Regions from separate parts of the Aliiglaciecola sp. genome, predicted to be linked through region 1. Evidence: predicted binding sites of a transcription regulator. Region 1 holds the regulator's gene; each other region holds the start of a gene.
The links. The regulator LexA, encoded in region 1, represses DNA repair genes until DNA is damaged. The targets are predictions, from matches to a motif close to TACTGTATNNNNATACAGTA.

Region 2: a site for LexA is predicted at 6,822-6,841, ahead of ABJV04_RS03935 (exonuclease domain-containing protein). Genes of this name have one in related genera too.
Region 3: a site for LexA is predicted at 6,565-6,584, ahead of ABJV04_RS10320 (class IIb bacteriocin, lactobin A/cerein 7B family). Genes of this name have one in related genera too.

The regions. Positions count from the first base shown of each region.
Region 1 covers NZ_JBDWYG010000039.1:141,553-149,915, forward strand. Annotated here, with positions in the region: gene ilvD (dihydroxy-acid dehydratase) at 1-212, shown strand, start outside; gene ilvA (threonine ammonia-lyase, biosynthetic) at 213-1,754, shown strand; gene plsB (glycerol-3-phosphate 1-O-acyltransferase PlsB) at 1,808-4,258, opposite strand; gene lexA (transcriptional repressor LexA) at 4,514-5,137, shown strand; gene coxB (cytochrome c oxidase subunit II) at 5,629-6,774, shown strand; gene ctaD (cytochrome c oxidase subunit I) at 6,786-8,363, shown strand, end outside.
Region 2 covers NZ_JBDWYG010000017.1:235,673-244,035, reverse strand. Annotated here, with positions in the region: gene ABJV04_RS03965 (succinylglutamate desuccinylase/aspartoacylase family protein) at 1-537, opposite strand, end outside; gene ABJV04_RS03960 (deoxyribodipyrimidine photo-lyase) at 692-2,122, shown strand; gene ABJV04_RS03955 (cryptochrome/photolyase family protein) at 2,146-3,687, shown strand; gene ABJV04_RS03950 (YgiQ family radical SAM protein) at 4,005-6,248, opposite strand; gene ABJV04_RS03945 (hypothetical protein) at 6,306-6,446, opposite strand; gene ABJV04_RS03940 (CPXCG motif-containing cysteine-rich protein) at 6,559-6,750, opposite strand; gene ABJV04_RS03935 (exonuclease domain-containing protein) at 6,893-8,363, shown strand, end outside.
Region 3 covers NZ_JBDWYG010000038.1:251,312-259,674, reverse strand. Annotated here, with positions in the region: gene ABJV04_RS10385 (transporter substrate-binding domain-containing protein) at 1-61, opposite strand, end outside; gene ABJV04_RS10380 (transporter substrate-binding domain-containing protein) at 308-1,072, opposite strand; gene rpsQ (30S ribosomal protein S17) at 1,325-1,585, opposite strand; gene rpmC (50S ribosomal protein L29) at 1,585-1,773, opposite strand; gene rplP (50S ribosomal protein L16) at 1,773-2,186, opposite strand; gene rpsC (30S ribosomal protein S3) at 2,192-2,893, opposite strand; gene rplV (50S ribosomal protein L22) at 2,904-3,233, opposite strand; gene rpsS (30S ribosomal protein S19) at 3,245-3,520, opposite strand; gene rplB (50S ribosomal protein L2) at 3,536-4,360, opposite strand; gene rplW (50S ribosomal protein L23) at 4,375-4,677, opposite strand; gene rplD (50S ribosomal protein L4) at 4,674-5,279, opposite strand; gene rplC (50S ribosomal protein L3) at 5,297-5,935, opposite strand; gene rpsJ (30S ribosomal protein S10) at 5,954-6,265, opposite strand; gene ABJV04_RS10320 (class IIb bacteriocin, lactobin A/cerein 7B family) at 6,721-6,876, shown strand; gene ABJV04_RS10315 (hypothetical protein) at 6,894-7,052, shown strand; gene ABJV04_RS10310 (GspE/PulE family protein) at 7,375-8,363, shown strand, end outside.

The sequences.
Region 1 (8,363 bases):
CTATCTTGATCGACATTCCGGGTCGTAAGATTGGTATTGATATCAGTGACGCTGACTTACAAGCTCGTCGTGACAATATGAATAATAGTGCTAGACCTTGGAAACCTGCTACCCGTCAACGTAAAGTTTCTTTAGCCTTAAAAGCCTACGCATTATTAGCCACAAGTGCTGATAAAGGCGGAGTACGTGATGCTTCGAAATTGGAAGATTAAATGAGTTTATCTGCTAATGAGTATTTAAAACGTATTCTACTGTCACCGGTTTATGATGTGGCAGTAAATAGCGAGCTCAATCGGTTAACCAGTTTATCTAACGCTTTAGGTAATGAGATTTATTTGAAGCGTGAAGATCAACAACCGGTGAAGTCGTTTAAGCTGCGCGGTGCTTACAATAAGTTGGCCTGTTTAACTGAACAACAATTGCAGGCCGGTGTGGTAGCTGCATCAGCAGGAAACCATGCTCAAGGTGTGGCGTATTCGGCTAAGATTAAAAAAATACAAGCTACCATCGTCATGCCAGAAACCACCCCTGATATTAAAGTGGATGCGGTGCGACGCTTTGGCGGTGAGTATGCCCACGTAGTGTTGCATGGCACCAGCTTCGACGAAGCAAAAGCGGAAGCTTTACGTTTGTCTGAAGTTAACGGCTACACAATGGTTGCGCCGTTTGATGATGAAGATGTCATTGTCGGGCAAGGCACCATTGGCCGTGAATTACTTGAGCAACTGCCGGATTTAGACATCCTGTTTATCGCGGTCGGCGGTGGCGGATTGGCTGCGGGTATTAGTGTTTACCTTAAGCAATTACGTCCTGATTTGAAAATCATTGCCGTTGAATCCGATGAATCTGCATGTTTACAGGCAGCATTACAAGCCGGTGAACCCGTGCCCCTTTCGTCGGTGGGAATATTTGCTGACGGCGTGGCGGTTAAGACCATTGGTACTGAGCCATTCCGCTTATGTCAGCAATACGTAGATGATGTCATCACCGTTAACACAGATGAAATTTGTGCGGCAATCAAAGATATTTTTGATGATACTCGAGTCATAGCTGAACCTGCTGGTGCATTGTCGGTGGCGGGTATTCGAAAGTATCTTTCAGAACATAATGTGTCCGGTAAAAAAATTGGTGGCATCTTATGTGGTGCAAATATCAATTTTCATACTTTGCGCTATGTGTCTGAGCGATGTGAACTGGGTGAGCAAAAAGAAGCGGTTTTTGCGGTTAAAATTCCTGAACAAAAAGGTGAATTTAAACGCTTCTGTGAATTGTTAGGTGGCAGAACTATAACCGAGTTTAACTACCGTTATTCTAGTGATGGTGAGGCCCATATCTTTGTTGGTATTAAATTACGTTTTGGACGTGAAGAGTATCATCAATTGGAAAAGTTGCTCACCGATAGCGGTTATCAGTGTTTTGATTTGTCTGAAAATGAAATGGCTAAGCTGCACGTACGATACATGGTTGGTGGTCGTCCGCCGACGTTACTCAATGAACAGATTTTTTCGTTCGAGTTCCCTGAGTATCCAGGCGCTTTGATGAAGTTCTTGAATACCCTTGGAGAGTCTTGGAATATTACCTTATTCCATTATCGTAATCATGGTGCCGCTGAAGGTTTAGTGCTTGCGGGATTTGATTTACCGGACCAAGCTAGAGTCGATTTTGATCAGCATTTGGATAAGCTTGGCTACCAATATGATGAACAAACAACGAACCCTGCTTATCAGTTCTTTTTATCTGATTTAGCAAAGTAATTGTCAAAAAATGCAAAAGGCTCCGATTAAGGAGCCTTTTTTATGTCTGAAAGTTAGCTTTGCAGTGCGTAAAGCTTTTCTAAACGCTGGGCTATTTCAGGTGCTATTAATGCGATGATATCTTGGCGCAAAGTTTCACTGGTTTCAGAATGTTGTAATTGGCCATCTTCACTATCTGCTAGAAGCTGATTTTCCCTTAGGGCATTCACAAAAGTTGCCAATACATTTTTATCGAAAAATTCTGGTGAACTAATGCCGTGCAATGCAGACAATCGTTCAGCAAATTTTGCACTTGTTCGCTCTAATGCTGAGCGAGTCATTTTCTTTTCTTTTGCTAACAAAGATAACACTAATGCATAACGTTGTAGTGTTTCCTGAACACAGCGGTTTAATAACCACAATGAATAGAATGATTCTGCTGTGGAGTGAGCAGGGGCTAGTTTATCTTCTGCGGTCACTATCATGCCCATCTCTAACATGCTTTCAATTAAGCCTTCCACATATTCTTTTGCTTGTTCGCTAGACATGTAAAGGAACCACTCTCGCTGCAACATCGGGTAGAGGCGCATAATAAGATCAAGTAATTTAGATTTCTCCAACCCATTGTGAGCAAACACGATGGCGGCGATTAATCCCGGAATGGCGAACAAGTGCAAAATATTATTGCGATAGTAAGTTAATGTGACAGCGTTACGTTGCTCTAACGAGATAATCTTGCCGAAGCTATCTTCAGAGACGTTCATTTTCCCCAGTTTCAGGGTTTGTTCTACAATTTCATGCCCGCTTTTGTCAGGCAAGCTCACCAACTCACTGTAAGGTGATAATTTTAGCAAGTGAATATAGTCATCCACTGCCTGCTCTAGTTCCAATTGGCCCATTGCGTTTTTCTTAGCTGAAAGTAAACACAATGCACAAAGTGACATACCGCTTATGGCCGCTGTCTGATTAATTCGCACCATAACCTGATTAGCAAGGATATTTACGGTTGGGGTTAGCCAGCTTGGTTTTTTATCAACCTCACTGTTTTGTGCCTCGCGCCAACTCGGTACCTGCTCATCAAGGAAATTATTAAGCTGAATAGGTTCACCAAAATTGAGAAAGCCGTGGCCGTAGTTTTTCAACTTTCTAACCACAGAAAATAACCCGAATACGGATTCTTTTTTCTTAGTATTGCCTTTTAATTCGCTAAGGTAGCTACCCACTTCCATCACATGCTCATAACCAATGTAAACCGGTACTATGCTGACTGGACGATTAACTCCTTTGATCATCGCCTGTAAGGTCATTGCTAGCATCCCGGTTTTTGGTGGTAACAGTCTTCCGGTTCGGCTACGTCCGCCCTCAGCATAATATTTAACCGAATAGCCTTTGTTAAACAATAATTCTAAATATTCGCGGAACACACTTGTGTAGAGTTTATTACCGGCAAAACTACGACGTAGGAAAAATGCACCGCCGCGTCGAAAAATACCGCCAACGGGCCAAAAGTTTAAATTGATCCCCGCCGCAATGTGAGGGGTAACTAGACCTTGATGGTAAATGGCGTAAGTTAATAGCAGGTAGTCCATATGGCTGCGATGACAAGGAACATAGATGATCTCATGACCATTTTGGGCTAGTTTCCTGACTTTATCGGCATGACCAACTTCGATTCCATCATAGATTTTATTCCAGATCCGAGTTAAAACACGGTCGCCGAATCGAATTAAACCCTCACGATAATCCGCTGCAATTTCATTTATATAAGATTTAGCATTTGCCTTAGCTTTAGATAGAGGGATTTTCTTTTGTCTAGATTCTTCGTTAATGGCATTAATAACCGTCACAGAACCCAAAATTGAATTATACAACTCTTGCTTTTCTAACAGCATAGGGCCGTTAAAAGCTTGTCTTTTTCGATGGAAATGGGTGCCGGCTAAACGAATCAATTTGTGCGCGATTTCGGCTTCGGTACCAGGCAACTTAGTCATATCTCGAGACGATACAGCTTTACTATAAGAGACAAAATTATCTCGGCCTAAAAACAATACGATAAAGAACTTTCGTAACCAACTGGGCGAGGCTTTATCTGCTAATAGATCAGCTAATCCATTGGATTTTCGGCCAGGTGCACGCCCCCAAAAAACCGTCACCGGAACAATTTGCAAATCAAGATCGGCGTTATCTTTGTGAAGCTGAAATAAATGGGTTAAGTCAGCGGCAATTTTAGTGCCTTTAATGGTTCTGCCAATGACAGATTGTGGCTGCTCTATAAAGACACTGGCGCTGTGCTCCTCACCACCGATGATAATTTTTTTAGTCGGATTGGGTAAGTCGACTTTTTTAGTCGACATTTTAAGGGCGAGTTGATCAGTAATCGAGTGAGTTCTAAGCAAATATACAATGGGTTTGCTTTTATCTATTCCTAACTCAGTTTCAATGTCAGTGGGAATACTATTGACTTTGACTAGCCATTTTACGGGAAAAGCAAAAATCGAAAGCAGCAAATTATGCAGCCAATCCATATATAACACCTTGAGGTTTCGAGTTCGTTAAAAGCATAGCATGAAGAGTCGAACTCTATTCATGTTTGCATATTAAAATGCGCAGACCAACGTCTATTAGGTTGTACTAGTATTTTATATTGTTAGCGCATGTAAAGTCACCCTAATTAAATCAATAGGCTTTTGATAATTCATGAGAAAATATAAAACAACCTTTGTTTTCTCTGGGTAACTGTATATACTAACAGTTAAACTGTATAGAAAAACAGGCTGTTTATGCGTCCACTAACACCACGACAAAGCGAAATTCTTGAATTAATAAAAGCCACCATGCTAGCCACGGGTATGCCGCCCACGCGTGCTGAAATTGCACGTCAATTGGGGTTTAAATCGGCTAATGCGGCAGAAGAGCATCTTAAAGCACTGGCACGCAAAGGTGTCATCGAAATTCTCCCTGGTACTTCTAGGGGAATCAAATTGAATGTACCCCTTGAAGATGAATTGGAAGAGGCGGGATTACCTTTAGTTGGGCGAGTGGCTGCTGGCGAGCCAATATTGGCCGAAGAGCATGTTGAGTGTCACTACAAAGTCGATCCTGATTTATTTAAACCCAGTGCTGACTTTTTGCTAAGAGTTAGTGGCATGAGTATGAAAGACATTGGTATCTTAGATGGTGATTTGCTCGCAGTTCATCGCACAACTGATGTTCACAATGGTCAGGTTGTGGTAGCAAGAGTTGACGAAGATGTGACGGTAAAACGTCTAGAAAAGCGTGGTAGAGAAGTGATCCTACATGCTGAAAACGACGAGTTTAATCCTATTAAAGTGGATTTGGCTTCGCAGCCTTTTAATATTGAAGGTATCGCAGTCGGTGTTATTCGTAACGCTGATTGGATGTAAACTTCAGTTTCTGTGACAAAGTTACACTGAAAAGTGACCTACGGGTCACTTTTTTATTATTTTGCATTCAGGATTTTAAAAACCTAAGTTCAAGCTAAGTTTTTGTTAATCCGTTTTATTTGAAAATATTGTTATCCAATCCCTCTTTTTTATCTAGATATAAAATGCTCACCCTTCCTTGCTAGCCCTCACTCTTGGAGGTCATTGTTAAGCATTATCAACTTTAGTTGGTTGCAAAATTCAAGTTATTTCCATTCGTTATAAATCATAACTTTTTCCTCTATTTTGATTGAAAATCAAGCGGTTGTTTAAATTTTTAACAAAAAACACTAGACGTTAGACTTTAGTTGAGTAATTCTTATACTAGTTTTTACAGTTATGTAACATTAAGATCCAAAGTTGTTTACCAGAACTGAGCCATTTGCGGTTATTAACTCTGCTTTGCTCCTTTGGAAAAGGCTTACATCATCAGGAGGTGTTGAGTGAAAAAGATATGGTCCGGCGTATTGGTAATACTGACCAGTCTAATTGCATTTACAGTGTCTGCAGAATCGACTTCGACTGCTGATCAGTATCAATTGAATTTGCGCAAAGGTGCGACTGAAATTAGTGGCCAAGTTTATGATCTGCATATGCTTATGTTTTTCATATGCGTGGTTATTGCAGTTCTAGTATTTGGTGTGATGTTTTGGAGTATGATTTTCCATCGTAAATCTAGAGGCGCACAGCCTGCTAATTTCCATGAAAGTGTGAAAGTAGAAATTGCTTGGACAATCATTCCCTTCATTATTTTAGTTGTGATGGCATTCCCTGCCGCTAAAACACTAATCGCCATGGAAGATCCTGAAAACTCAGAGGTCACTGTGCTGGTTACCGGTTCTCAATGGAAGTGGCATTACAAATACATGGAAAATGATGTTGAATATTATTCTGTGATGGCCACCCAGCAAGAACAAATCAACAACAAATTCGAAAAAGGACATAACTACCTACTGGAAGTTGATCGTCCTCTTGTCATCCCGACTGGCAAAAAAGTGCGATTTTTAGTTACCTCTGATGATGTTATCCACTCTTGGTGGGTGCCTGATTTTGCTGTTAAAAAAGATGCTAACCCAGGGTTTATTAACGAGGCTTGGGCAAACGTCATTGAGCCCGGTGTATATCGTGGTCAATGTGCAGAACTTTGCGGCAAGGATCACGGCTTTATGCCTATCGTTGTGGTTGCCAAGGAACCTGCTGAATACGAAGCTTGGATAAACGCCCAAGAAGAAGTACAGCGTAAAGCCAAGGAAGAAGAACAGAGATTGTTGGCTATGAATATGAGCATGGAAGAGTTGATGAGCAATGGTGAGCAGGTTTATATGCGTGCTTGTGCAGCTTGTCACCAACCAAATGGTCAAGGGTTACCAGGCGTATTTCCAGCTTTAGTGGATAGTGAAATGGTGCTTAATGACATGGCTGCACACATAGATATCGTATTAAACGGAAAAACCGGCACAGCCATGCAAGCTTTTGCAAAACAATTAACCATGAGAGAGCTGGCAGCAGTTATTACTTACGAACGAAATGCTTGGGGTAACGATACCGGCGACATGGTCCAAGCTAAAGATGTTAACGCCGTAATGACAGGTCAATAAGGGGAGCAGTTATGAGCACAGCGACAACCGAACTCGATCATGACGACCACCATCATCATGCTCCTAGTGGCATAAAACGTTGGTTATTTACTACAAATCATAAAGATATAGGTACCCTCTATCTGTGGTTCGCGTTCATCATGTTTTTAACTGGCGGCGCTATGGCCATGGTAATTCGTGCTGAATTATTTCAACCAGGATTGCAAATTGTAGAACCAAATTTCTTTAACCAGATGACCACTGTGCACGGGCTGATCATGGTGTTCGGTGCAGTTATGCCGGCATTTACTGGCTTAGCTAACTGGTTGGTGCCGATGATGATTGGTGCGCCTGATATGGCTTTACCGAGAATGAATAACTGGAGCTTCTGGATACTGCCAATGGCATTTACCATTTTGCTTGCTTCGTTGTTCATGGAAGGTGGTGGTCCCGCATTTGGTTGGACGTTCTACGCACCTCTTTCTACAACTTATAGTAATGACACCACAGCATTGTTTGTTTTTTCTGTGCATATTATGGGGATCTCTTCCATTATGGGAGCGATTAACGTGATTGTGACTATCTTCAATATGCGTGCCCCTGGCATGACTTGGATGAAGATGCCGTTGTTCGTGTGGACTTGGCTAATCACGGCATTCTTGTTAATCGCGGTTATGCCGGTGCTTGCCGGTGCAGTGACCATGGTATTAACTGATAAGTTTTTCGGGACTAGTTTCTTTAATGCCGCAGGTGGCGGTGATCCGGTTATGTTCCAACATATATTTTGGTTCTTCGGGCACCCTGAAGTGTATATTATGATTCTTCCTGCATTTGGTATTATTTCTGCGATCGTGCCGACATTCTCACGGAAAAAACTGTTTGGTTACGCCTCTATGGTTTATGCCACGACGTCTATTGCGTTGTTGTCATTCATTGTTTGGGCACACCACATGTTCACTACTGGGATGCCGGTGGGGGCCGAGCTATTCTTTATGTTTGCCACTATGCTGATATCGGTGCCCACAGGGGTAAAAGTATTTAACTGGGTAGCAACTATGTGGCGGGGTTCTTTATCCTTTGAAGTGCCTATGCTATTCGCTTTGGCGTTTATTGTACTGTTTACCATAGGTGGACTTTCTGGCTTGATGCTGGCGATTACACCAGTGGACTTCCAATATCACGATACTTATTTTGTGGTTGCTCACTTCCACTATGTATTGGTTACTGGGGCAATATTTTCCATTATGGCGGCAGTCTATTATTGGTTGCCTAAATGGACAGGCAAAATGTTCGACGTAACCTTAGCTAAGTGGCATTTTTGGTGTTCACTGATTTCCGTTAATGTGCTGTTTTTCCCAATGCACTTTGTAGGTTTAGCTGGCATGCCACGACGTATTCCTGATTACGCCTTACAATTTGCCGATTTTAATAAATGGATCAGCTTAGGTGGGTTTGCTTTTGGATTATCACAATTGATATTCCTAGCGTTGCTTATCAAAGCGTGTCGTAAACAGGGTGAACCAGTATCTGCGCAAGTTTGGGAAGGTGCTGAAGGCTTGGAGTGGGAAATCCCATCACCAGCTCCTTATCATACCTTCGATACGCCTCCA
Region 2 (8,363 bases), on a different contig from region 1:
TGTAGACACAGGGCCATTGTGCAAATCAATGACAATATCAGCATCAAAGGCCAGTTGTTGGAGTTTCAAGTTAAGCTGCTGCGCCAGCCCTAGACCCCAAGTATCCGTTAACTTTTCATCAATTTTCTGTTTAATGGCCTGACGAAAGCGTGATTTTATGGAGTTTAAGGGTTCATCTTCCGCCACCGTATCTACAAAGTCAGTTACCAAGTCTTGATCAAAATAGTACCCTCGATTCCAATTTGTTCCATTAATGGGATCAAACCGTCCTAAGGTATATTCACCCGCTTTGATATTGGTGCCCACTGGGTTGCAGTTTGGCACTAGGGTAATTTCCCCACAAATATCGAGATTTTTCAGGGTCTGAATTAAATGATAAATCACCACATTGCCCTGTACCTCAGCGCCATGAATTGAACTTTGCACATAGACTTTAGGACCTGTCTTGCTACCTTTAAAACGATACAAAGGCACATTCATATTTCTACCCGAGGCATTTTGTGCAACTACAAGGTACTCTTTGGAAAACTGGTTCATTGACTAACTCTAACTCTCTATACAACACGTGTGATTACGTTAATTGAATCGCAACCGTTGTACAAATTAATATGCGTATTTGCTGAGATCCATATTGGTCTAAAATGGGTATTAGTTACTTTACATCTTTGATTACAAAATAAGGACTTTGGCTTTGAGCAATCCAATTAGCATCATGTGGTTTCGTCAAGACCTTCGCCTCAGGGATAACCCTGCACTGCGCGAGGCTTGCCAAAATGGCGACGTGCTCCCCGTTTATATTTATGATAATTGTAATGCCGAAAGTTTTACTCCAGGGGCGGCCAGCAAATGGTGGCTTCACCATTCGTTGCACAGCTTAAACAAGTCCTTAGATGGAAAGTTACATATTGCTTGCGGTGATCCCCTAGAGATATTGCAAAACTTGATATCTGAGACTGGAGCTGAACAACTGGTTTGGAATCGTTGTTACGAGCCATGGCAAATCCACCGTGATAAACAGATAAAACAACAGTTACAAGAAGACGGTGTCACTGTGAATAGTTTTAATGGTTCCTTGTTATGGGAGCCATGGACGATTATGAACCAAAGCGGAACACCCTATAAAGTGTTCACCCCGTTTTACCGCAAAGGATGCTTAAAAGCGCCCTCTCCCCGTTCCGTAGAGGCTGCACCAAAACAAGCAACATTTATTTATCACAAGACACTAGATGCAGGAATAGACAGTCTTGAAATCATGCCCAAGATCAACTGGTACAAACAAATGCAGCAACAGTGGCAGCCTGGAGAAGAAGGCGCGGGAGTTGCGCTTAGCGACTTTTTAAACGAACCAGTAAACGACTACAAACAAGCCCGTGATGTGCCTAGCCTCAATGGCACCTCACATCTTTCGCCACATTTGCACTTCGGTGAAATATCTCCTAACCAAATTTGGTATGCCACTTTGCATAAGTTTGACGGCAGCATGGAAGACCCTCATATGGATTGTTTTTTAAGTGAAATTGGCTGGCGAGAATTTAGCTATTATTTGTTGTATCACTTTCCCACATTACCCAGTGAAAACTACAATGGAAAATTTAATCAATACCAGTGGCGGGGACGCAATAACGATTTAGAGGCTTGGCAGCAAGGGCAAACAGGTGTACCTATTGTGGATGCTGGCATGCGTGAACTTTGGCAAACCGGTTACATGCATAACCGTGTGCGCATGATAGTGGGCTCCTACCTAGTGAAAAATTTGCGAACACATTGGCATCATGGTGAAAGTTGGTTTTGGGATTGTTTGTTAGATGCTGATCTCGCTGCTAATAGCGCAAGTTGGCAATGGGTTGCGGGTTCAGGCGCGGATGCTTCGCCATTTTTTAGAATTTTTAATCCCGTCACCCAAGGGGAAAAGTTTGATACCGAAGGCGAATACGTCCGACATTATTGCCCTGAACTAAAAGACCTACCGAACAAATATATCCACAAACCTTGGGATGCACCTAAGGAAGTTTTATCTAAAGCCGGGATCTGTCTTGGAGAAGACTACCCTCACCCGTTAGTGGATTTAAAAGAGTCACGCCAACAGGCTTTAGACGCATATGAAGCCGTCAAAAATGCCTAAATTACAGAATTGAGATCAAGAGCATGGCAAATACCCTTAGATTAATTCTTGCAGATCAGCTCAGCATGTCTTTAGCTAGTTTGCGGGATTGTGACAAAAACAACGATTTAATTTTACTGGCGGAAGTAAAAACGGAAGCCAGTTACGTAAAGCATCACAAAAAGAAAATCGCTTTTTTATTTTCTGCCATGCGCCATTTTGCGCAACAACTGACAAACTCTGGTTATCAAGTTCGCTATATCAAATATGACGATCCAGACAACCAAGGATCGTTATACAAAGAAGTAAAACGTGTTCTAGAGAATAGCAATATTAAACAAATTGCCCTTACTTTTCCGGGTGAATATCGAGTACTGCAAGATTTCAAAAGCTGGCAAGAAAAGTTAAATATTCCCGTCTCAATAATGGATGATGACCGATTTTTGAGTCATATCGATGATTTTGCCCAGTGGGCAAAAGATAAAAAACAACTGCGAATGGAGTTTTTCTATCGGCAAATGCGTCAATCCACCATGACGTTAATGGAAGCTGACCAACCCAGTGGCGGAAAATGGAACTATGACAGCGCTAACCGCAATGCAATGGATAAAGATGTCGAAATTCCCAGCCACACCCAATTTGAACCAGACCAGATCACCCAAGAAGTATTAAAATTGGTGGAAACTGAGTTTGCCGACCATTTTGGCAATTTAGATAATTTTCATTTTGCCACCACGCGAAAACAAGCATTAATGGTATTGAAAAATTTTGTGACGGAAAGATTATACAACTTTGGCCAATATCAAGATGCCATGGTGCAAGGCAAACCTTGGTTGTTCCATTCCCATATTAGCTTTTATTTAAACTGTGGCTTACTAGTACCTAGAGAGGTCATCGAACTGGCCGAGAATGCTTATCATAATGGTGATGCGCCGCTGAACTCTGTTGAAGGGTTTATTCGGCAAGTACTTGGTTGGCGGGAGTATGTAAGAGGGATTTACTGGCTAAAAATGCCCGATTACAAAAAACAAAATACCCTCCATGCACAGCGACAATTACCGGAGTTTTTTTGGAGTGCTGATACTGATATGAATTGTTTACAACAATGTATCAGTGAAACCCGAGATAACGCCTATGCCCATCATATTCAACGATTAATGATTTTAGGAAATTTTTTGCTGTTAAGTGGTGTGCATCCGGATGATGTTAACCAATGGTATTTGATCGTTTACGCCGATGCCTATGAATGGGTGGAAATGCCCAATGTTAGCGGCATGATTTTATACGCCGATGGAGGCTTGTTAGCCAGTAAACCCTATGCGGCAAGTGGCAGTTATATCAATAAAATGTCCGATTACTGCCAACATTGCCATTATAACGTTAAGCAGAAAAACGGCCCACAAGCCTGCCCGTTTAATTATTTATATTGGGACTTTTTAGACCGCAACCGAGACAAGCTCGCCACCAACCCAAGACTCGGCATGCCATACGCCACCTTAAACAGAATGAAAGATGAAAAATTACGGCATATTCGCCAAGACAGCGAAATATTCTTCAAGGCAATAGATAACAACGAGCGTGTGTAGCACGGCATTTATGCCGTGAATATGACACCAAGGCTGTAGCATGGCATTTATGCCATGGAGAGGTTTATGCTGTGAGGGTTGTAGCATGGCATTTATGCCGTGGAGATGTTTGTGCCGTGGCGTTGTAGCATGGCATTTACGCCATGGAGATGTTTATGCTTTGGCGTTGTAGCATGGCATTCATGCCATGGGATGTTTACATGTAGAAATGAAACACTTTATGCCATGGAAACGGTGCCATAAACACAACACCGTAAACACACCACCTATGGTCAACCTAGGTTATTACGCGGGATACACTCCCGCGCTGAACTTGATTAACGTTTTTTGTTGGACTTACCGGCCGCTTTATTGTGGGGCTGATTATCACTAAAACGGGTTAACCCTTGCTGAGATTTAGCTTTTCCTTTGCCTTTGGCAAACGCCTTATTCCGCGACCGTTTGGCATAGTTATTATGAGCTTTCCCACTTAATTCATCTTTGCTTTCTGCGGGTACTAGATGTTTAGCTCCGTTTCCGATCAGGTGGGCTTTGCCCATTTCTTTTAATGCTTTGCGGATTACTGGCCAGTTCGCAGGATCGTGATAACGTAAAAATGCACGATGTAAACGGCGGTGAATCTCGCCTTTTGGCACTGTGACTTGTTCACTTTTGTGATTTACTTTGTGTATCGGGTTTTTACCTGTGTGATACATAGTAGTCGCGTTAGCCATGGGCGAAGGATAGAAGTTTTGTACCTGATCCAATTTGAAATTGTGCTCTTTAAGCCACATGGCTAAGCTCACCATATCCATATCTTCCGTGCCCGGGTGAGCAGAAATAAAATAGGGAATAAGATACTGAATTTTGCCCGCTTCTTTGGTGTACTTGTCGAACATTTCTTTAAAGCGCTCGTAAGTGCCCATGCCGGGTTTCATCATCTTATCCAGTGGCGCTTTCTCAGTATGTTCAGGGGCTATTTTTAGGTAGCCTCCCACATGATGGGTAACCAGTTCTTTGACATAATTGGGATCTTCTATGGCCAAGTCATAACGCACACCAGAAGCAATTAAAACTTTCTTCACCCCTTCAACTTTGCGAGCTTTTTTATACAGCTCTACTGTGGGCGTTTGATCGGTATCTAAATGGCCACAAATATCTGGCCACACACAGGAAAGACGACGGCAAGTTTGTTCAGCTTTGGCACTTTTACAACGCAATTTATACATATTGGCTGTAGGACCGCCTAAATCGGAGATTACCCCGGTAAAGCCTGGTACTTTGTCGCGAATTTGCTCGATCTCACGAATAATCGAATCTTCAGAGCGACTTTGAATCACCCGCCCTTCATGCTCGGTAATAGAACAGAAGGTACAACCACCAAAACAACCACGCATGATATTCACCGACGTTTTAATCATGTCGTATGCAGGAATTTTGGCTTTGCCATAACTAGGGTGAGGCACACGGGCATAGGGTAAATCAAACACCGCATCCATCTCTTCGGTTTCCAATGGAAACGCCGGCGGATTTATCCAAATAATACGATCGCCATGACGCTGAGCCAACGCGCGAGCACAACCTGGATTGGTTTCTTGATGCAAGATCCGTGATGTATGAGCATAGTGAGTTTTCTCAGCTCGCACCACATCATAGGGTGGCAACATCACATAAGTCTTTTCCCAAGGTTTTCTGCGCTGGGTTTTAGAGGTAAATGGTTGCACCACCACAGGTTTGGCTTTTTGAGCATCATCAATGGCTTTGTTTTGCTCATCTTCAGCCACAGCACACTTATCTTCAATGTATTCATAAGGGCTAGGAATAGGGTCAATTTTGCCAATTACATCTACGTGGGTTGAATCAACACCTTGCCACTCAGGCAATGGTTCTTTGCGTATCACCGCAGTCCCGCGAATATCCTGCATATCTGCGATGCTCTCGCCTGCCGCAAATCGATGGGCCATTTCTAACAAGGGGCGTTCGGCATTACCAAACATCAACATGTCGGCTTTAGAATCAAACAGCACTGAACGTTTAACTTTGTCTGACCAATAATCGTAATGGGCGATGCGGCGCAAACTTGCTTCGATACCACCAATGACTACTGGCTTTTTGTAGGCTTCTTTACAACGTTGGGTATACACGGTGACGGCTCTGTCAGGACGTTTACCACCTTCATTATTTGGCGTGTAAGCATCGTCATGACGTAATTTACGATCCGCTGTGTAGCGGTTGATCATAGAGTCCATATTGCCCGCAGTTACACCAAAAAATAAGTTTGGTTCACCTAGCTTCATGAAGTCTTTTTTGCTGGTCCAGTCTGGTTGAGAAATTATCCCTACTCGGAATCCTTGAGATTCGAGTACGCGGCCGATTACCGCCATGCCAAAACTAGGATGATCAACATAGGCATCCCCGGTCACAATAATAATGTCACAGCTATCCCAGCCTAATTGATCCATTTCCTTTCGAGACATAGGCAGAAACGGCGCTGGACCAAAACATTCGGCCCAATATTTAGGATAGGAAAATAGCCCTTTTTCAGCTTTCATTCGCTGAACAGGCTGTCGCATAACAGTCATGTATTGTACCAAGAAGTTAAGGGTTTAAAATTTTGCGGAGTATACCAGAAAAAGCCTTTAGACAAGAACATTATCACTATTAAGTGGGTTAACCGAGCAAGACAAAGTGTCAACAAAACTGCTCACTCTTTGTACATTTTGATGTTTATGTTGCACTGCTAACTTTATAAGTAACGGAATACTTTCCGTATCCGTCATGCTCATTTACTCCCTAGCTCGTTACTTATCAACTCCCTTGCTGCTTATTCGCATCGCGCTTGCTCTCTACTCGTCATCCCGCTTGCTCTCTACTCGTCGTCCCGCTTGCTCTTTACTCATCGTCTCGCTTCGCGATCACCTCAATACCAAAGCCGTTATCAATGACTTGTAATTCAATGGGTTGGCAACATATCTGGCAGTCGACGATTTGCTGTTGATTGATATCGTTGGCTTCATCGATTTCTAAATCGTTGATTGTCATGCAATACGGACATTCAAATTTACTGGCGACTGTGAGGCTCATGGTGACTCCTTATTTGTTAAGATATTATGGTTTACGAAAAAAACACTGAAAAAGTTTGAAAAACCAACCAGTACTGACTGGATATACAGTAGTTTTTAAAATACACTAAAATAGTGTCCAATCAATATGATTATATGCTTTGATGAAAGAGCTCCCGAGCAAATATTATTTAACCCATTTTCATGAGTTTCTGGGGTTTATTACTGGCCCCTGTGCACATTTACTCTCTACTGAAGATAGTGCCTTTATTGATAAATTTCATACTCTTTGTGAAGATGCTCAATGTTTGTATGTTCGCGGGCTTAATCGAAAATCTCCCATCATTAAACGTACTTCACTGTTTTACGAAGAAATTAACCATCACCAATTGCATTTAGACACACTAATAGCAGAGGGTTTTTACACACAAGTGAACCAGTGCCACCTTGCAGAATTAACCAATAACCTCACCAAACCAGAATTAGCGCAAGTATTGCGTAATGCAGATATCAGTTTTAAAACCTCCCAAAGTAAAGCCGACTATTTACAGTTAGTGCATGAATATTGTCAATTTGAAGACTTCTCCCCGTTGCTCGAACACAGTACGGTTTTGCACCGAGGGAAAGACCAGCATATACACTACTTTTTATTTTTGTTTTTTGGGGATCTCAACAGTAACTTATCCAAATTTTCCATGCGCGACCTCGGAATTATGCCAACGCAGCGGGGAGTAAGTACTGACAATGCAAGATTCGACTTCATCGACGAGGCTAAAAGTGCGTTTTTCTATGCTCATCAGCGCCGCCAAGTGTCTACCCTAACGGCTAGTCAACAAGTTTCACTTGCCCAGCAATTTACCTCTTTTCCAGTGCCCCAAGGCACCCTTGCCAACGAATATTGTGACCGATTTTTATTAAAATTAGGTAAAGCCATTCTTCCCTATGATGTCCCCCTCGGGATCAACTTATTAGCAGCCTCCGCCGAGCCCCTAGCCCAAGAAAAAGTGATTCGGGAAAAATACAAATTGGGAGAAACTGATTGGGTAAAAAACCGCTTGCAGGAAATTATTGAAGAGCCTGAGTCAGAAGCCTTATTGACCTTTGCTGAAGACTTTTTGGCCCGTAAATTTCAACAAAAACGTACCAGTAGCCTCACCGACATGTTGCGGGAGCAATCCACTAAAGTATTGATTGATGAAATGTACATGGACTCGGTGGAGCAAGGGGTAAAACTGTATTATCAGAAGCAGAAGAAACAGGCCTTTCGCACTGAAAATAGGCTGTGGCGTGCATTGTTTGGTTTAGTGTTTTGGCATGAGCTTTTTGAAATGGATAGCAATGCATTGGTCACTGAATTCGATTACAAACCCCAGGCTATCAGTCAAAATAATTTTTATAACCTTTACGAGCAAGATATTGAGACGCGCCTTTACCGAATGACCAGTGCCCAACTCACCTTCAAACAATTATCCAAAGTTATGCTCGAAAAGTACGGCCGTCCTAACGGTATTTTTCGCTGGCACAAATCCTTGCTTGAGGTGTTGGCGGTATTTTTTGATCATGTGGACATCGAAGGCTTTAAAGACCACCTAAGAATGATGGCAAAAGACTTTAAAAACTATGCTGATGGTTATC
Region 3 (8,363 bases), on a different contig from region 1:
AACTTTTACTACAAATTATCAAACAACTAAAAAACACTACTTTTTTAAGCAATTCCAGCACTACAAAATCCCTGTCGACTGAGTCTATTTCAAACTAACGATAATTTTATCTATTAATATTAAAATTGGAAGACGATATATCTTATTAAAGCGCCAAACTAACTATAATGCGGATAATTGAATATAAGCTTGATATTAAGAACAACTAAAATATAGTCATATATCAGCTTATATTTAATTATATTTTCCTGATAAGACCTGAAAACTAATTCACCTAAATCCCATAATGATTTACCAGCTATTATTATCATTGAATATGCTCTATTTCAGAAAAGTCCTGATATGGTATTGATACACCATACTTCTGGTAATACTGATTAATTTTGCCGGTTTTTCGATATTTCAACATCACACGAGCTATATCATTGTATAAAACAATAGCTTTTGATTTTCTGGGAATACTGATGTAATGATTATTCAAAAAGGTATCTTTAAAAGTCGCCTTTTCGAATTTACCTTCAAATAGCTGTCCATTATGAGACGAAGAACTCACCACAACATCAATTCGCTCCATTTCTAGCATCCCGACTAGTTGTTCAGTTCTACCGACCAACGTAAGACTATCAGTGTTGATTTTAGAAAAATTTGGAGAGTAAAATATTCCACGTATTGCGCCTACACTTACGTCTTTCAGGTCATCATAAGAGGTAATATCTGAGGTAAATGACTTTGATTTATAGAAAAACAGGGTTCTTTTTTCTACCGCATATTTAATTGGTTTTAAAAATATATTTCGCTCTTCGGTCATGGAATGTCGGATTAACAGATCAACATTTCCGCGCTTAGCTTCTTTAGTAGAGCGGATCCACGGCGCGTATACCCATTCAATATCATGTCCTAGTTCAGCGAGAATGTCCTCAACTAGTTCGGGCAGAATACCGATACACTTTTTGCCATTAAAATATATCTCAGGTGGATAATCGCGACAATGAGAGACGAGTGTATTTGCTAAAACATGTGATGGCAAAAAGGTAAAAAGTAGAGTTACCCATATTCGAACAGCTGTTTTCATAGAAGCTTTTATCAATTGAACACACAATCAGTATAGCTATATTTATATCTTTGATTAAAGATATTTAATTTCAATATATCTAAGGTGCTGAGTAAACTGTTTAATTGACAAAACTACTGAGAACTTCCTCTTTCTCATTGATTAGCTATTCAATCAGCTTAAGACGGAAATTTACGAACAAAAAGTAGTTATATAACAGGCACAAAAAAGCCGCTCATAAGAGCGGCTTTTTTAATTTTCACTTAAAGCAAATTAAATAGCAGTTGCTTTAGTTACTACGTCAACCAAGGTCCAGTTTTTGGACTTTGACAAAGGACGACATTCAGTAATAGTTACTACGTCACCTTCATTACATTGGTTTGTTTCGTCATGGGCGTGAAGTTTAGTAGAACGCTTTTGGAACTTCCCATAAATAGGATGTTTTACGAAACGTTCAACAACAACTGTAATGGTTTTATCCATTTTGTTGCTTACCACACGACCTTGAACTGTACGAATTTGTTGTTCAGTCATTAGCTTTCAGCCTTTTCAGTCAGAATGGTTTTAACACGCGCAATGTTACGACGCACTTTACGTAGCTGGTCAGTTTTTTCCAACTGTCCAGTGCTGTGCTGCATACGTAGATTAAACTGTTCGCGAAGAAGGTTTAACAACTCTGCGTTCAATTCTTCAACGTTTTTGGCTTTCAGTTCAGCTTTCATTACATCACCGTCCGAGTTACAAAGGTTGTTTTAAATGGCAATTTAGACGCCGCCAGTTCAAACGCTTCGCGAGCTAATGATTCAGGAACACCTTCCATCTCATATAACACACGTCCTGGTTGAATTTGGCATACCCAGTACTCAACGTTACCTTTACCTTTACCTTGACGCACTTCTAGAGGCTTCTCAGTAATTGGCTTGTCAGGGAAAACTCGAATCCAAATTTTACCTTGACGTTTAACGTGACGAGTCATAGCACGACGGGCTGCTTCAATTTGACGTGCAGTCATACGACCACGGCCAATTGATTTCAATCCGTAAGTACCAAAGCTAACTTTGCCGCCCGCAACTGCCATGCCGCGGTTGCGACCTTTATGCATTTTGCGGAATTTCATACGTTTAGGTTGTAACATAATTATTAGCCCTCACGCTTAGCAGAACGGCCTTTCTTCTTAGGTGCTTGAGCAGGTTGCTCTTGCGTAAGAGGCAATCCGCCTAGTACTTCACCTTTGAAGATCCAAACTTTTACGCCAATGATGCCGTAAGTAGTCAAAGCTTCTGAAGTTGCATAATCGATGTCAGCACGGAAAGTGTGTAGTGGTACACGACCTTCACGATACCATTCTGAACGTGCAATCTCTGCTCCGCCCAAACGACCGCTTACTTCAACCTTGATACCTTTAGCGCCAAGACGCATTGCATTCTGTACAGCACGCTTCATAGCACGACGGAACATTACACGACGTTCTAATTGGCTAGAGATACTGTCAGCAACAAGCTGGCCATCTAGTTCAGGTTTACGCACTTCAGCAATATTGATCTGAGCTGGCACACCGGCTAACTTAGATACAAATTTGCGAAGCTTCTCTACATCTTCACCTTTTTTACCGATTACAACACCAGGGCGAGCAGTGTGAATAGTCACACGAATACTTTTTGCTGGGCGTTCGATAACGATTTTCGATAGAGACGCGTTTTTCAATTCTTTAGTCAGGTATTTACGTACCTGGTGATCATTAAACAGGTTGTCTGCATATTCCGCTGTGTTAGCGTACCAAGTAGACGTCCATGGTTTGCTGATACCCAGGCGTATACCTGTAGGATGTACCTTCTGTCCCATTTCTAATCTCCTAGTCCGCTACTACAACAGTGATATGACTGCTGCGTTTAAAGATACGATCAGCTCGGCCTTTGGCTCGTGGCTTGATACGCTTCATAGTTGGGCCTTCATCAACGAAGATTTTTGCGACAGTCAACTCATCGATGTCTGCGCCTTCATTGTGTTCAGCGTTCGCAATCGCAGACTCTAGTACTTTTTTGACTAGAGCAGCACTTTTCTTCGGACTATAAGTCAGAACTTCAAGCGCCTTTTCAACGTGTAAACCGCGAATTTGATCTGCAACCAAGCGTGCTTTCTGAGCCGAAGAACGGGCAAAACGATGTTTAGCTAAAGCTTCCATAATTTTTCCTCTTATCTCTTCGCTTTCTTATCCGCGACATGGCCGCGGTAAGTACGCGTTGGAGCAAATTCGCCCAACTTATGGCCAACCATTTCGTCAGAGACGAAAACAGGTACGTGCTGGCGACCGTTATGGACCGCAATGGTCAACCCAATCATATCTGGGATGATCATGGAGCGACGAGACCAAGTCTTAATTGGTTTCTTTTCGCCCTTTTCCACTGCAGCCTCTACCTTCTTCAGCAAGTGCAGGTCAATAAATGGACCTTTCTTGAGAGAACGTGGCATGGTGAATCCTCGCTGTTACTTGTTACGACGACGTACGATAAGTTTATCGGTACGCTTGTTACTACGGGTTTTCTTACCCTTAGTTGGTACACCCCAAGGTGAAACTGGATGACGGCCACCAGAGGTACGACCTTCACCACCACCATGTGGGTGATCTACTGGGTTCATGGCTACACCACGAACTGTTGGACGCACACCGCGCCAACGTGTTGCACCAGCTTTACCTAGTGAACGTAGCATATGTTCAGCGTTACCAACTTCACCAATGGTGGCGCGGCAATCAGCTAAAACTCTGCGTACTTCACCAGAACGTAGACGAAGTGTTACATAACCTTCGGCACGCGCTAATATTTGTGCATATTGTCCTGCAGAACGGGCAATTTGAGCACCTTTACCAGGCTTCATCTCAATAGCGTGTACAGTTGTACCTACTGGGATGTTGCGCATTGGCATGGCGTTACCCGCTTTGATTGGTGCATCAGAACCAGACTGTAGAGCTTGTCCAGCTTTAGCACCTTTCGGAGCAAGAATATAACGACGCTCACCATCAGCATAAAGCACAAGTGCAATATTAGCTGAACGGTTAGGATCGTATTCCAAACGTTCAATTTTGGCTGGAATGCCATCTTTGTTACGTTTGAAGTCAATTAAACGATAATGCTGTTTATGACCACCACCAATGTGACGCACGGTAATGCGACCATTGTTGTTACGACCACCAGACTTGCTGTTTTTCTCAAGTAGTGGTGCGTAAGGTGCGCCTTTATGTAGATCAGGATTTGTAACCTGAACTACGTGACGACGACCTGCAGAAGTCGGCTTAGCTTTTAATAATGGCATATCAAATCCCCTTCTTAAGCTTCGCCACCGACGAAGTCGATGTCTTGACCTTCTTTAAGCACTACATATGCTTTTTTCCAGTCGTTACGCTTACCAAAAGACTGACCGTGACGCTTGGTTTTACCCTTCACGTTTAAGGTACGAACGCTGCTAACTTCAACTTCAAACAGTTTTTCAACTGCAGCTTTGATTTCAGCTTTGTTTGCGTCTTTTACGACTTTGAAAACAACAGCGTTGTTGCCTTCAGCAGCCATGGTTGATTTTTCAGAAACATGCGGTGCTAATAGCACCTTAAGTAAACGCTCTTCAGAGATCATGCTAACGACTCCTCTAGCTGTTTAACCGCATCGGCAGTGATTAACACTTTTTCGAATGCGATTAAGCTTACTGGGTCAATGCCTTGAACATCACGAACGTCTACTTTATACAAGTTACGAGCAGCTAAGAACAAGTTCTCTTCTACTTCTGACGTTACGATTAACACGTCGTTAAGCTCAAGTTCGTCAAGCTTAGCAATCAATGCTTTTGTTTTAGGTGCATCGACACCAAATTTTTCTACAACAATCAAGCGATCTTGACGTACCAATTCAGAAAGGATGCTACGGATAGCTCCACGGTACATCTTTTTGTTCACTTTTTGACTGTGATCTTGAGGTTTGGCTGCAAACGCACGGCCACCACCAACCCAAATTGGGCTGCGGATTGTACCAGCACGGGCACGACCTGTACCTTTTTGACGCCAAGGCTTCTTGCCACCGCCTCTAACTTCAGAGCGTGTTTTTTGTGCTTTAGAACCCTGACGGGCACCTGCACCGTAAGCCACTACTACTTGGTGTACTAGCGCTTCGTTAAAATCACGTCCAAAGGTTGCTTCGGAGACTTCAAGAGCGCTATTCGCGTCTTTCAATACTAATTCCATCACTTAACTCCCAGACGTTACGCTTTAACTGCAGGCTTGACGATAACGTCACTGCCTGGAGCACCAGGTACTGCACCTTTGATTAGAAGAAGGTTGTTCTCTGCGTCAACACGTACTAGTTCCAAAGATTGAGTAGTCACAGCTTTATTGCCTAATTGGCCAGCCATTTTCTTCCCTTTGAAAACTTTACCTGGAGATTGGTTTTGACCAATCGAACCAGGAGCACGGTGAGACAAAGAGTTACCATGTGTCATACGTTGGTGACTAAAGTTCCAACGTTTGATAGCACCGGCAAAACCTTTACCTTTAGAAGTTCCAGCAACATCAACTTTTGTAGCTTCAGTAAAGATTTCAACAGTAAGTTCACTGCCTACTTCAATACCTTCGCCTTCGTTGTTGTCTAAACGAAACTCCCATAAACCACGGCCAGCTTCCACGCCAGCTTTAGCAAAATGACCTGCTGAAGCTTTATTTACGCGGTTTGCTTTTTTATCACCAGCGGTTACTTGTAGCGCGCGATACCCATCTGTTTCATCAGTACGTAACTGAGTCACACGGTTTGGGGTCGCTTCTATAACAGTCACAGGAATTGAAATACCATCTTCAGTGAAGATGCGAGTCATTCCTACTTTACGACCGATAAGACCAATCGCCATTGTTAAAACCCTCTCTTGTTAGCCCAGGCTGATTTGAACATCAACACCGGCAGCCAAGTCCAATCTCATCAATGCATCAACTGTTTTATCAGTTGGTTCAATGATATCTACCAAACGCTTATGTGTACGGATTTCATACTGATCACGTGCGTCTTTATTCACGTGAGGTGAAACCAATATTGTATAGCGTTCCTTGCGAGTAGGTAGTGGAATAGGACCGCTAACCTGAGCACCTGTACGTTTCGCAGTTTCAACGATTTCAGCCGTAGACTGATCGATCAACTTGTGATCAAACGCTTTCAAACGAATACGAATTCTTTGATTTGGCATCGATTAAGCTCCAATCGAAAGAACAAAAAAAACCATCCACACCAACCTTTCATTAGGTGGGAGGATGCATGTAAACCGATGACCCACAATTGGGGTCTTGTTCATAGTATTTCGACCGTCTCTCTAGTTCGCTCAATTTCAAGCTTACTTTTGATAGAGTCGAAATCACTGCCCATCAGGGCAAGTGGGCGCGAATTATACATGTGTGTGAAATTAATGCAACGCCTATTACTAATTAAATGCAAGTTTATAAGGTTAAATTATAAACACAATAAATAACTGTTGTTTAAAGACTAAAAAACTGTACCTAGGAACAGGTGTATTTTAGTTACCATTTCACTAACCTTTTGATATTGCTTGAGCGCATAGTTTGTTTAAAGGCTCTTAGCAATAATACGTTCTTTAACTGCTGTTAAGTAAAGGACATTATTTTATTAATCAAAAGGAATTCGCAAATGCGAGAATTGAATGTAATGCAATTAGAAGAAGTTAATGGTGGTATAGGACCTTTAGGCATAGTTTTTGGAGTTATAGGCTACGCTGAGGCTCTATCTAGCGCCAGTAATTTCGGTCTTGGTTTTGGTTACGGTATTTATGATGCTCTACATTAACCTAAGAAGGTGAATTTATGTACGTTATAAAAGAAGATAATTTAAACCATGTTTCTGGTGGATTTGATGTTGCTGATATTGGTTATGCGGTCGGTTACGGTATTGGCTCAGCTATATCCAGTATTAATAGTGCCAGTTTCGCCCTTGGCGTAAACATATATGAGTGGACACATTAAATAGTTACAAGGGGCATATTAGCCCCTTGCTTTCAAAGGAAAAACATATGAACCCGAAGTTAATCAAATTTATAAATTGGACGGTATACATCCCAATTACATTCGCTTTGATTCAAGTTATAGGGAGTTGGATAGAGGATGGTACTGATATACTTGGTAATCCTGTTATGCATAGTGCAATGTTACTAATCATAATGGGTTTTTTATTCAACCAAAGCGTAAAACCCAAGCAGCCTGAAGAAAAGCAATCTAAATCTTAGGTTTTGTTAATGATTACACTCAGTTATAGTTAGGGAATAAGTAATGACACTGACCGTAGTAGATGGCAACAGAACTTGTTATTGAAGAGACTCTTCAGAAAATAGATAGATTGTTGGAAGCCCATCCATCATTGATGGATGCTTATCAGCAACTAGAACCGATAATTCTTAATTTGTTTGAAGCTCAGCGTATGAGTATTTTTCAGCGCCGGCGTCAACATCAAGACTTGGTTGCCCGTTTCAAAACTGGTAAAGAAACACTACAAATTAAGGTTCCGATTAGTCCGCAATCTATTGCTGGTTATGTTGCACTAAGTCAAAAACCACTGCTAATTAGTGATCCTTATAACGTGCAAGAGTTAGCAGACATTCATCCGCGTCTAAAGTTTGCTGATAAATTCGATAAGAATAGTTCTTTTAAGACTGAAAATATTATTTGTGTACCTATTTTAAATGCTGGCGTGCTTATGGGTGTCATGCAGATAATTAATAAAAAAGTCGGTTCGTTTGGTGATGCTGACTTACGCTTGGCCAACTCTTTATCAGAAATTCTTGGTAACAAATTTCGCTATGAATTAGGTGGTACTAGTAATCCTTTTGATTATTTAGTTCATCGTAAATTGATGTCGGAAAAAGATCTCAAGCAATTTACAGAATCAAGTAAAGATATTCGTCAATTGATCCAACGCATGGTATCAGAAGCGCGTATTCCAGAAGATGAATTGGGGAATGCGTTATCGGTTCACTATCAAGTCCCCTACATCAGCTACCTTCCCGAAAAATATCATGTGTTACAAAGTGGCAATAAACTAAACCTGTCTTATTTAAAACGAAACTATGTTGTAGTTTTGGCAGATGCCTCTGAAAATCCAATTGTTTTGATGGCCGAACCTAATAATGCTGCCCTATTGATGGAAATTGAAAGTGCATTAGGAATAGACAGCTATGAAATCTCTGTAGGTCTACCCAACCAAGTGCTGCAATACTTAGGCGCTAGCGGGGGCGGAGGCGCGCCTGGAGAGATGGATGAAATACTGGACGAAATTGGTAC